2 regions of the Streptomyces pallidus (ex Mingjun et al. 2026) genome follow, and region 1 is predicted to be linked to the other one. Evidence: riboswitches for the same ligand, from Rfam matches in the RefSeq annotation. Region 1 holds a riboswitch; the other holds the start of a gene.

The links. A riboswitch is a leader RNA that binds a small molecule or an ion and turns the genes downstream of it on or off. The one in region 1 is predicted to bind cobalamin.
Region 2: another riboswitch for cobalamin. It lies ahead of ACSHWO_RS11925 (ribonucleoside-diphosphate reductase subunit alpha); the one in region 1 lies ahead of ACSHWO_RS04135 (ABC transporter substrate-binding protein).

What each region holds. Positions count from the first base shown of each region.
Region 1 is NZ_CP196181.1:996,981-1,002,116, forward strand. It holds gene ACSHWO_RS04125 (ABC transporter ATP-binding protein) at 1-329, opposite strand, end outside; gene ACSHWO_RS04130 (FecCD family ABC transporter permease) at 326-1,423, opposite strand; gene ACSHWO_RS04135 (ABC transporter substrate-binding protein) at 1,420-2,412, opposite strand; cobalamin riboswitch at 2,449-2,585, opposite strand; tRNA gene ACSHWO_RS04140 (tRNA-Trp) at 2,669-2,745, opposite strand; gene ACSHWO_RS04145 (PfkB family carbohydrate kinase) at 2,792-3,781, opposite strand; gene ACSHWO_RS04150 (bifunctional 4-hydroxy-2-oxoglutarate aldolase/2-dehydro-3-deoxy-phosphogluconate aldolase) at 3,894-4,556, opposite strand; gene ACSHWO_RS04155 (sigma-70 family RNA polymerase sigma factor) at 4,777-5,136, shown strand, end outside.
Region 2 is NZ_CP196181.1:2,794,148-2,799,283, forward strand. It holds gene ACSHWO_RS11905 (carbon starvation CstA family protein) at 1-897, shown strand, start outside; gene ACSHWO_RS11910 (YbdD/YjiX family protein) at 894-1,097, shown strand; gene ACSHWO_RS11915 (Uma2 family endonuclease) at 1,161-1,742, opposite strand; gene ACSHWO_RS11920 (GNAT family N-acetyltransferase) at 1,821-2,318, shown strand; cobalamin riboswitch at 2,385-2,507, shown strand; gene ACSHWO_RS11925 (ribonucleoside-diphosphate reductase subunit alpha) at 2,655-5,066, shown strand; gene ACSHWO_RS11930 (ribonucleotide-diphosphate reductase subunit beta) at 5,066-5,136, shown strand, end outside.

The DNA.
Region 1 (5,136 bases):
CGCCCCATGGCGACGACCTCGCGGACGGTCAGTCCGAGCAGGCCGGTCGCGTCCTGGGGGACGACCGCGGTGCGCCGGGCCCGGTGTTTGACGCCGAGCGCCGCCGCGTCCGCGCCGTCCAGCAGGACACGGCCGGTGGTGGGCCGCAGGGTGCCGTACACGCAGCGCAGCAGCGTGGTCTTGCCGCTGCCGTTGGGGCCGACCACGCCGACCGTCTCGCCGGGCCGGGCGGTGAGGTCCACTCCGTGGAGCAGGGTGTGTCCGCCGGTGGTGTAGCCCACGCCGTCGACGGTGAGGTCCAGCGGGTGCGCCCGCCCGTCCGCGGTCATGCCGGCAGCCCCTCGGTGCGCGTGGAACGCCTCAGCATCCACAGGAAGAACGGTCCGCCGACCAGCGCGGTGACCACGCCGACCGGTATCTCCTCGGGCGCCGCGGCCGTGCGCGCGATCAGGTCGGCCAGGAGCAGGAACACCGCCCCGCCGAGGGCGGCGACCGGCAGCAGGGACCGGTGCGCGGCCCCGACGACCATCCGGGCGGCGTGCGGCACCATCAGCCCGACGAAGCCGATCGCCCCGCTGTACGCCACGAGCACCCCGACGACGAGGGAGACGAGGACGAAGACGGCGGCGCGGAAGCGGCCCGCGTCCAGCCCCAGGGTGTGCGCACCCTCCTCCCCCGCCAGCAGCAGGTCCAACGGCCGGGCGAGGGCGGTCAGCAGGGCGGTGCCGGCGGCCAGCACCGCCGCGGGCAGGGCCAGTTCGTCCGGGCGGGCGCCGCCGAGGCCGCCCAGGGTCCAGAAGAGGACGGACCGCACCTGGTCGGGGCGCGCGGCGAGGACGAGCACCAGGCTGGTGAGCGCGGACAGGACGTACTGGACGGCGACGCCGGCGAGGACCAGCCGCCCGGTCGTCATGCTCCCGCCGCGCCGGGCCATCGCGTACACGGCGACGAGCGCGCACATCGACCCGGCGAACGCGGCCGCCGGCACCCCGGCCCCGCCCGCGATACCGGCGAGACCTGCGAGGGCGCCCGCGCCCGCCGTCCCGGCGGTGCCGGCTCCCGCCCCGAGGACGATGACGAGGACCGCGCCGGCCGAGGCACCCGAGGAGGCGCCGAGCAGGAACGGGTCGGCGAGCTGGTTGCGGACGAGGGCCTGCAGGACGGTGCCGGCCACCGCGAGCCCGGCCCCGACGACGGCGCCGAGGAGCACCCGCGGCATCCGCACGTCCCACACGATGGAGCCGAACGCCCCGCCGCCCGGCCCGGGTCCGCGGAGCACCAGGTCGAGCACCTGCCCGGGGGCGATCCGGACCGGCCCCAGGGCCAGCCCCGCCACGGCCGACGCGAGGAGCGCGGCGGCCAGGACGAGCAGGACCACGGCGACGGGCGGACGCCGGGCAGGGCCCGTACGGGGGCGGGTCACGGGGCGTCGGGGTGGAGCTGGCGGCCCAGGGCCTCGACGGCGTCGGCGACGCGCACGCCGAGGACGGCCGAGGACAGCGGCAGCACGGCGAACCGCCGGTTCTTGACCGCTGGAACCTCCGCGAGCGCCGGATCGTTCAACAGGCGCTGCTTCTTCGCCTCGACGGTGGTGCCCCCGTAGTCGTAGATGAGGACGACCTCGGGCTTGCGCTCGATGACCTTCTCCCACGACACGTCGCCGAAGGTGTCCCCCAGGTCGGCGAAGGTGTTCGTCCCGCCGGCCAGGGAGACGATCTCGTTGCCGATGCCGTGGCCGCCCGAGGTGAAGGCGCTGTCCTGACCGGAGTCGTAGACGAAGACGGAGGGCCGGCCCCTGTCCTTGACCCGGGCGGTGACGGCGTCGATGCGGCGCTGCTGCTCCGCGATGAGCCGTTCGCCCCGCTCGGGCACCCCGAAGGTGCGGGCGACCTCGGTGATCTCGGTCTTCAGCTGCTCCAGGCCCACCGGGCCGTCGGTGCAGTACTCCACGCTGAGCCGGGTGTTGATGCCCGCCCCGGCGAGCGCCTCGCGGTCGCGGCCCTGCGCCTTGTCGAAGGCGCTGGAGTAACCGCCGTACACGAAGTCCGGGTTGGCGCCGAGGAGCACCTCCTTGGACGGGTACTCCTTCGCCAGCACCTTGATCCGGTCGTAGGCGGGCTTGTACGCGGGAAGCACCGCGTCGTCCAGGTAGGCGGTCCCGGCCATCCGGTCCTGCAGGCCGAGCGCGAGCAGCAGCTCGGTGGCGTGCTGGTTCATGGTGACGGCCCGCTGCGGCGGCGCCTGGTAGGTGCTGGTGACACCGCAGTTGGCGGTGGTGTACGGGAACCCGGGCGCGGCGGCCGTCCCCGGGGCGGCGCCCTGTCCGGCCCCGCTCGACCCGCCACAGGCGGCGAGCGGTACCAGCAGGGTGATCGGGGCGAGTGCGCGCAGCAGGGCGCGGGAACGCGGCATGGCGAAGCCTCTCCGGGGGATCCTCGTCCCCTGGTCGACGTGAAGAGGCGGCGCGTCAGTATCTGGCTTCCGGCCCGCGGGAGGCGGGCCGGTCACAGTGGCGGGACCGCACCGGATTCGCACCGGTTTCCTGTCCTGCACCGCCGAGTTGGTCCACACCAGTCTGCCAGACGCCGCGGACCGCGCGGTGACATGACGAAGGCCCAGCTCCGCCAACCCGGACCTGGGCCTTCACACGTGAACCACCGGTTCACCGTGGCAGGGGCGACAGGATTCGAACCTGCGACATTCGGTTTTGGAGACCGACGCTCTGACCAGCTGAGCTACACCCCTTCGATGGGGACAACCATGCCATGCCGCGGCGAGAAGATCCACTCGATTAAGGGTGCGTGTCCCCCGGGGCGCGGCGCCGGCGGTGGGTGGCGGCCAGGGCCGCGGTCTGGGCGAACGTCGGGACGCGGCCGGTGCCGCCCCGCCCGGAGACCGACAGGGACGCGGCGGCGATGCCGTGGGCCACGGCGTCGGCGAGGCTGTCGCCGAGGGCGAGCCGGGCGGTGACGGTGCCGGTGAAGCAGTCCCCGGCCCCGGTGGCGTCGACCGGGGCCGGGTTGACGGGCACGCAGTGGTACTCGGCCAGCGTCCCGTCGTCCAGGAGCAGCCGGTCCGCCCCCGCGGTGACCGCGACCGTACGGGCGCCCAGCGCGCGGTAACGGGCCGCGGCGGCGCCGGGGTCGGCGGTGCCCACGAGGGCGAGCGCGTCGTCGGGGCAGGAGGTCTTCAGCAGGCCGGTCAGCGGGGCGACCCGCGCCAGCAGTTGCCGGGCGGCGGCCCGGCCGGTCAGCCGGGGCCGGAAGTTGGGGTCGTACGAGACGTGCCCGCCGGCCCGGTGCACGGTCTCGGCGGCGGCCACCACCGCCTCGCCGCTGCCGGCCGACAGGGCCCCGGTGATCCCGCTGGTGATGAGGGCCCCGGCTCCGGTGAGCACGCTCCGCCAGGCTTCCACGTGCCCGGGCGAGAGGGTGGATCCGGCGCTGTGCGTACGCCAGTAGACGAACTCGCGGGCGCCTGCGGTGCCGGCGGCCAGCAGGTAGGCCCCGTTGGGCCGCGGGGCCCGGTGGACGTGGGCGGTGTCCACGCCGAGTTCGGCGACCCGGCGCAGCAGCGGAACGCTGAGCTCGTCGTCCCCGACGACGGCGAGGAGGGCGGTCCGGGCGCCCGCCGCCGCGGCCGCCGCGGCGGCGTTCAGGGCGTCGCCGGAGTAGGAGATGCGGGCCGGGGTGCCGTCGGCGACCGCCCTCAGGGCGGTGTCGGCGTGGATCTCGACCAGGACCTCGCCGAGGACCACCACGTCGTACCGGGGGCCGGCCACGGCCCCTTCGTCCGCGGCTCCGATCCCCGCGCCGACAGGGGCGCCGGCCACTCCGTCGTCCGGGCCGCCGCCCGTACCCCCCGCGCCACCGTCCGCGTACCCGCCCGGCATCTCAGCGGCCCGTCCCCCGGCAGGCGGCGCAGCACGGGCCCGCCAGCTCCGCGAAGACGGCGGCCAGTTCCGCGGGATCGTCCGGCAGGCCGCTGCCGATGCCGACGGCCGCGGCCCCGGCGTCGAGCCAGTCCCGGACCTCGGCGGGCCGGATGCCGCCGGTCGGGAGCAGGAGGGCCGCGGGGAGCACCGCAGCCAGGGAGCGGATGAAGCCGGGGCCGCCGAGGTGCGCCGGGAACACCTTGGCGGCGCCCGCGTACCGCACCGCGGCGGCGATCTCGCCGGGGGTGAAGCCGCCCTCGACGAACACCGCCCCGCGTCGGGCGGCGGTGTCCCGGACTTCGGGGGCCGGGTACGGGGAGACCAGGAAGGCGGCGCCGGCGTCCAGGGCGGCCTCCGCCTGCGCGGCTGCGGTGACCGTGCCGACCCCGATCATCGCGGGGCGGCCGTGCGCGTCGGCGAGCGGCGCGAGCCGGGCGACGGCCCGCGCCCAACCGGGGGTCGTGGTGGTCAGTTCGACCACGCGGCAGCCGGCGGCCAGCAGGGCTGCGGTCCGGCGGACGGCGTCGTCCGCCCCCGGAGTGCGCAGCACCGGTAGCAGTCGCTGGGCGGCGAGGGCTGCGTAAGGATGGCAGGACACGAGGCGACCCCCCGGTCGTTCCACGCGACGGAACTCCTTGCGCAGACCCTATCGGGCCCGCCCTGGCCTGTCGCCGGTTCTGCAGAAGCCGGGGTCCCGACGGGGCCGCCCAGCGCCTCGACCCGCCCGCCCGTCCGAAACCGGTTTTCGAGAACTTCCTCCGAATAACTGTTATCCGGCCGCTGCTCGACGGTCTCCCAGGTATCGGGCATCATCGACCGCCGGTACGGACAGGGAACCTCATATGACTACACAGCACACGGCAGAGCTGGTCGCGGCCGCCCGCGCGGGCGATCCCCGCGCGCAGGACGAGCTGGTCGGCGCCTACCTGCCGCTCGTCTACAACGTCGTCGGGCGTGCCCTGAACGGGTCAGTCGACGTGGACGACGTCGTGCAGGACACGATGCTGCGCGCGCTCGACGGTCTGGGCACCCTCCGCGCGGACGACAGCTTCCGGTCCTGGCTGGTGGCCATCGCGATGAACCGGGTACGGGCGTACTGGCAGGCCCGGCGCACCGCGCCCGGGGAGAGCGGCCTGGAGGCCGCCTGGGAACTCGCCGACCCCGGTGCCGACTTCGTGGACCTGACCGTCGTACGGCTGCAG
Region 2 (5,136 bases), 1.8 Mb from region 1:
GAATTCCTCGCCCAGGCCGCGAAGGACGTCGAGGAGGCCACCCTGCTGTCCCGCACGGGCGGCGCGCCGACCTTCGCACTCGGAATGTCGGAGATCTTCTCGGCCGTCCTCGGCGGCGCCGGCATGAAGGCCTTCTGGTACCACTTCGCCATCATGTTCGAGGCCCTGTTCATCCTGACCACGCTGGACGCGGGCACCCGCGTCGGCCGGTTCATGCTCCAGGACACCCTCGGCAACGTGCACAAGTCCTTCAAGGACATCAGCTGGAAGCCCGGCGTCTGGCTGACCAGCGCGCTCGTCGTCGGCGCCTGGGGATACTTCCTGTGGGTCGGCGTCAAGGACCCGCTGGGCGGCATCAACCAGCTCTTCCCGCTGTTCGGCATCGCGAACCAGCTGCTCGCCGCGGTGGCCCTGGCCGTCTGCACGACCCTGCTGGTCAAGTCCGGTCGGCTCAGGTGGGCCTGGGTGACCGGTGTGCCGCTCGCCTGGGACGTGGCCGTCACCCTCACCGCCAGCTGGCAGAAGGTCTTCTCGGACGACGTGAAGGTCGGCTTCTTCGCCCAGCGCGACAAGTACCAGGACGGCATCGACGCCGGCAAGGTGCTCGCACCCGCGAAGAACATGGACGAGATGCACACGGTGGTCCTCAACGCCACCGTCGACGGCGTCCTGTCCGCGCTGTTCGCGGTCCTGATCGTCATCGTGCTGCTGGACGCGGCCCGCACCTGCGTCCGCGCCGTCCGCAGCCCCGAATCGGTCCGGCTGACCGAGGTCCCGTGGACCGAGTCGAGGATCATCGCTCCGGCCGGGCTCCTCGCCACCCCGCAGGAACGGGCCGAACTCGCCGCCGCCGGCCTCGACTCGGGCGGCGGCCGCACGAAGGAGCCCGTGGCGTGAGCGGCGGCGCGGTGCGCGGCGCGCTGGCGAAGGCGCGGTTCTACCTGCGGGAGTTCTCGGGCGAGGCGGCGTACGACCGGTACGTCGCGCACGCCCGCTCCCACGACCCGGGCGCCGAGGTCATGACCCGCCGCGCCTTCGAACGCGCCCGTACGGACGCCCGCGAGGCGGACCCCCGCTCGGGCTTCCGCTGCTGCTGAGCGATGCGCTTGCGCGAGAAGGGCCCACCGGATCGCCGGCAGGGCCCTTCTCATACCGCGGGGTCAGCGCACCCAGTCCTTGAGGGGATCGGTCTGGAGCGTGATGCCAACGGGGTCGGGCAGCTCGATCTCCTTGCCAAACGGCACTGTGCGCACGTTCTCGTATCGTGGCCCGCTGGGCTCGCTGTGGACGGACATCTCGCACTTGGCCCGATCGATCAGCAAGTAGACGGGAATGCCGGCCTCCGCATAGGCGCGGGGCTTCTCCCGACGGTCCCGGCGGTCGGTGTCAGAGTCCCACGAGGTCACTTCGACAACCATCAGGACAGGGTCTGGGTCACACCAGTCACCCTGCCCCACGAACGCCTGGCTGGGCGCCAGCACGCCATCCGGAATGGCCCGCCCAGCACGATATCGATCGACCTTGATGCCCTGGTTGTGCAGGAAGAGTTCAGGTCGGTGCTGCATGCAGACCCTCAGCAGCCACTGGATGATCATCCCGTGGTCCCCATCCGGCATCGCCTTGACCCCCAGCTTCCCGCCGATGAACTCCAGCCTCAACCCCTCGATCTCGCGGGCGGCTATCCGGGCGAGGGTTTCGAACTCTTCAGTCAGGATCTGGGGACGTTCGGTCATCACGGTCATGCCTCGCTCGCCTTCCTCGACGGTGCTGCTTCCGACGATAGCGCCGGGCGCCCGCCCCCGTCCGGCACACTCGGCGGCATGGACATCGACATCCGCGTCGCCGCGACCGCCGAGTACGAACGACTGGGAGAGATCACCGGGCAGGCCTACACCGGCGACGGGCTGCTCGACCGGAACGAGGACGACAGCTACCTGAACGTCCTGCGCGACGTGGCCGGCCGGGCCGGCCACGGCGAGGTGCTCGTCGCCGTCCGGGGCGGGGAGGTGCTCGGCGGGGTGACCTTCGCCCCGCCCGGGAGCCCCCTCGCCGACGTCGCCGGGCCGCACGAGGCCGAGTTCCGGATGCTGGCCGTGGCGCCCGAGGCGCGCGGCGCGGGCGTCGGAGAGGCCCTCGTACGGGCGTGCATCGGGCGGGCCCGGGCCCTCGACGGGGTCACCGCGCTGACCCTGTCCACCCAGCCTGCGATGCGCGGCGCCCAGCGGATCTACGCCCGCCTGGGCTTCGTCCGCACCCCGGAACTGGACTGGTCCCCGATCCCCGCACTGACCCTGCTCACCTACCGACTGGAGCTGTGAGGCCACGCTCAGCAAAGGGGCGGACACAACATCTAGGGGGTCACACAGAAACCTCCCCCCACATGTATGCTCATCCTCGCTGTCGCCGCAGGGGAATCCGGTGCGAATCCGGAACTGTCCCGCAACGGTATGAAGTACACCCATCGGTGTCACCGAAGTCCGACGACCTGCCGACAGTGCGCCCGGCTCGACCGAACCGGGTGCCGACCACGTCCGGGCCCCGCGGTAGGGCCGGTGGACGCCGCGCGGTGCTGCCCTGACGGGCCCTTGCCCGCGCGCGCCCGCTCGCGCCCGCACCGCCGCCGTCCCGGAGCCGAGCGAGGGAGAGCTCCCCCCGTGACCATCGCGCCTTCCGCACCGCGCGCCGAGTCCGACCCGTCCGACAACGGAACTGAGGGGGGCCCCGGGGCCGCGCTGCTGCGCACCCTCACCGAGCTGACCGCCGACCTTCCCGACACCGACCCCGGCCGGGTCGCCGCCGCCGCCCTGCGCGGCCGCAGCGCGGCCGCCGACGAGGCCGAGCTGCGCGGGCTGGCCACCGAGGCCGCGGCCGGTCTGATCTCCGAGGACCCGGCCTACTCCCGGCTCGCCGCCCGCCTGCTGACGATCGCCGTCGCCGAGGAGGCCGCGGGCCAGGGCGCCACCTCCTTCTCCGCCTCGGTCGAGGTCGGCCACCGCGAGGGCCTGATCGCCGACCGCACCGCCGAGTTCGTCCGGCTGCACGCGGCCCGCCTCGACGCGCTGGTCGAGCACACCCTCGGCGAGGGCGCCGACGACCGCTTCGGCTTCTTCGGCCTGCGCACCCTGCACAGCCGCTACCTGCTGCGCCACCCGATCACCCGCCAGGTCATCGAGACCCCGCAGCACTTCATGCTGCGCGTGGCCTGCGGCCTCGCCGAGAACGACGGCATCGAGGCGGTCGAGGAAGTCGCCTCCCTGTACCGGCTGATGAGCCGCCTGGACTACCTGCCGTCCTCCCCCACGCTCTTCAACTCCGGCACCCGGCACCCGCAGATGTCCTCCTGCTACCTGCTGGACTCCCCGCTGGACGAGCTCGACTCGATCTACGACCGCTACCACCAGGTCGCGCGCCTGTCGAAGCACGCCGGCGGCATCGGCCTGTCGTACTCCCGCATCCGCGCCCGCGGTTCGCTGATCCGCGGCACCAACGGCCACTCCAACGGCATCGTCCCGTTCCTGAAGACCCTCGACGCCTCCGTCGCCGCCGTGAACCAGGGCGGCCGCCGCAAGGGTGCCGCCGCCGTCTACCTGGAGACCTGGCACGCGGACATCGAGGAGTTCCTGGAGCTGCGCGACAACACCGGTGAGGACGCCCGGCGTACGCACAACCTGAACCTGGCGCACTGGATCCCGGACGAGTTCATGCGCCGCGTGAACGCCGACGGCGAGTGGTCGCTGTTCTCCCCGGCCGACGTGCCCGAGCTGGTGGACCTGTACGGCGACGAGTTCGACGCCGCCTACGTCAAGGCCGAGCAGGCGGGCCTGGCCAAGAAGACCATGCCGGCCCGCGAGCTGTACGGCCGCATGATGCGCACCCTCGCGCAGACCGGCCAGGGCTGGATGACCTTCAAGGACGCCTCCAACCGGACCGCGAACCAGACCGCCCTGCCGGGCACGGTCGTCCACTCCTCCAACCTGTGCACCGAGATCATCGAGGTCACCAACGACGGCGAGACGGCCGTCTGCAACCTCGGCTCGGTCAACCTCGGCGCGTTCGTCCTCGCCGAGACGGGCGAGATGGACTGGGAGCGCCTGGACGAGACCGTCCGCACCGCCGTGACCTTCCTCGACCGGGTCGTGGACATCAACTTCTACCCGACCGAGGAGGCCGGCCGCTCCAACGCCAAGTGGCGCCCGGTGGGTCTGGGCGCCATGGGCCTCCAGGACGTCTTCTTCAAGCTGCGCCTGCCCTTCGACTCCGCCGCGGCCAAGGCCCTCTCCACGAAGATCGCCGAGCGGATCATGCTGGCGGCCTACGAGGCCTCCGCCGACCTCGCCGAGAAGCACGGCACCCTCCCGGCCTGGGAGCAGACCCGTACCGCCCAGGGCGTGCTGCACCCCGACCACTACGGTGTCGAGCTCACCTGGCCGGAGCGCTGGGACGCGCTGCGCGCCCGGATCGCGACGACCGGCATGCGCAACTCGCTGCTGCTGGCCATCGCGCCGACCGCGACGATCGCCTCGATCGCCGGCGTGTACGAGTGCATCGAGCCGCAGGTGTCCAACCTGTTCAAGCGCGAGACGCTGTCGGGCGAGTTCCTCCAGGTCAACGGCTACCTGGTGGAGGACCTGAAGAAGCTCGGCGTGTGGGACGCCCAGACCCGGGAGGCGCTGCGCGACTCCTCCGGCTCGGTCCAGGGCTTCAGCTGGATCCCGGCCGAGGTCCGCGAGCTGTACCGCACGGCGTGGGAGATCCCGCAGCGCGGCCTGATCGACATGGCGGCGGCCCGTACGCCGTACCTGGACCAGTCGCAGTCGCTGAACCTGTTCATGGAGACGCCGACCATCGGCAAGCTGTCGTCGATGTACGCGTACGCCTGGAAGCAGGGCCTGAAGACCACGTACTACCTGCGCTCGCGCCCCGCGACGAGGATCGCGCGCGCCGCGTCCGGCACCGCCGTCCCGGCCGCCGTCCCGGCGACCGCCACGCCCCTCCCGCAGGCCCTCGACGCCGAGGCGCTGGCCTGCTCCCTTGAGAACCCCGAGTCCTGCGAGGCCTGCCAGTAATGAGCTCCACCGACAAGAACCTCCTGGACCCGGGCTTCGAGCTGACGCTCCGCCCGATGCGCTACCCGGA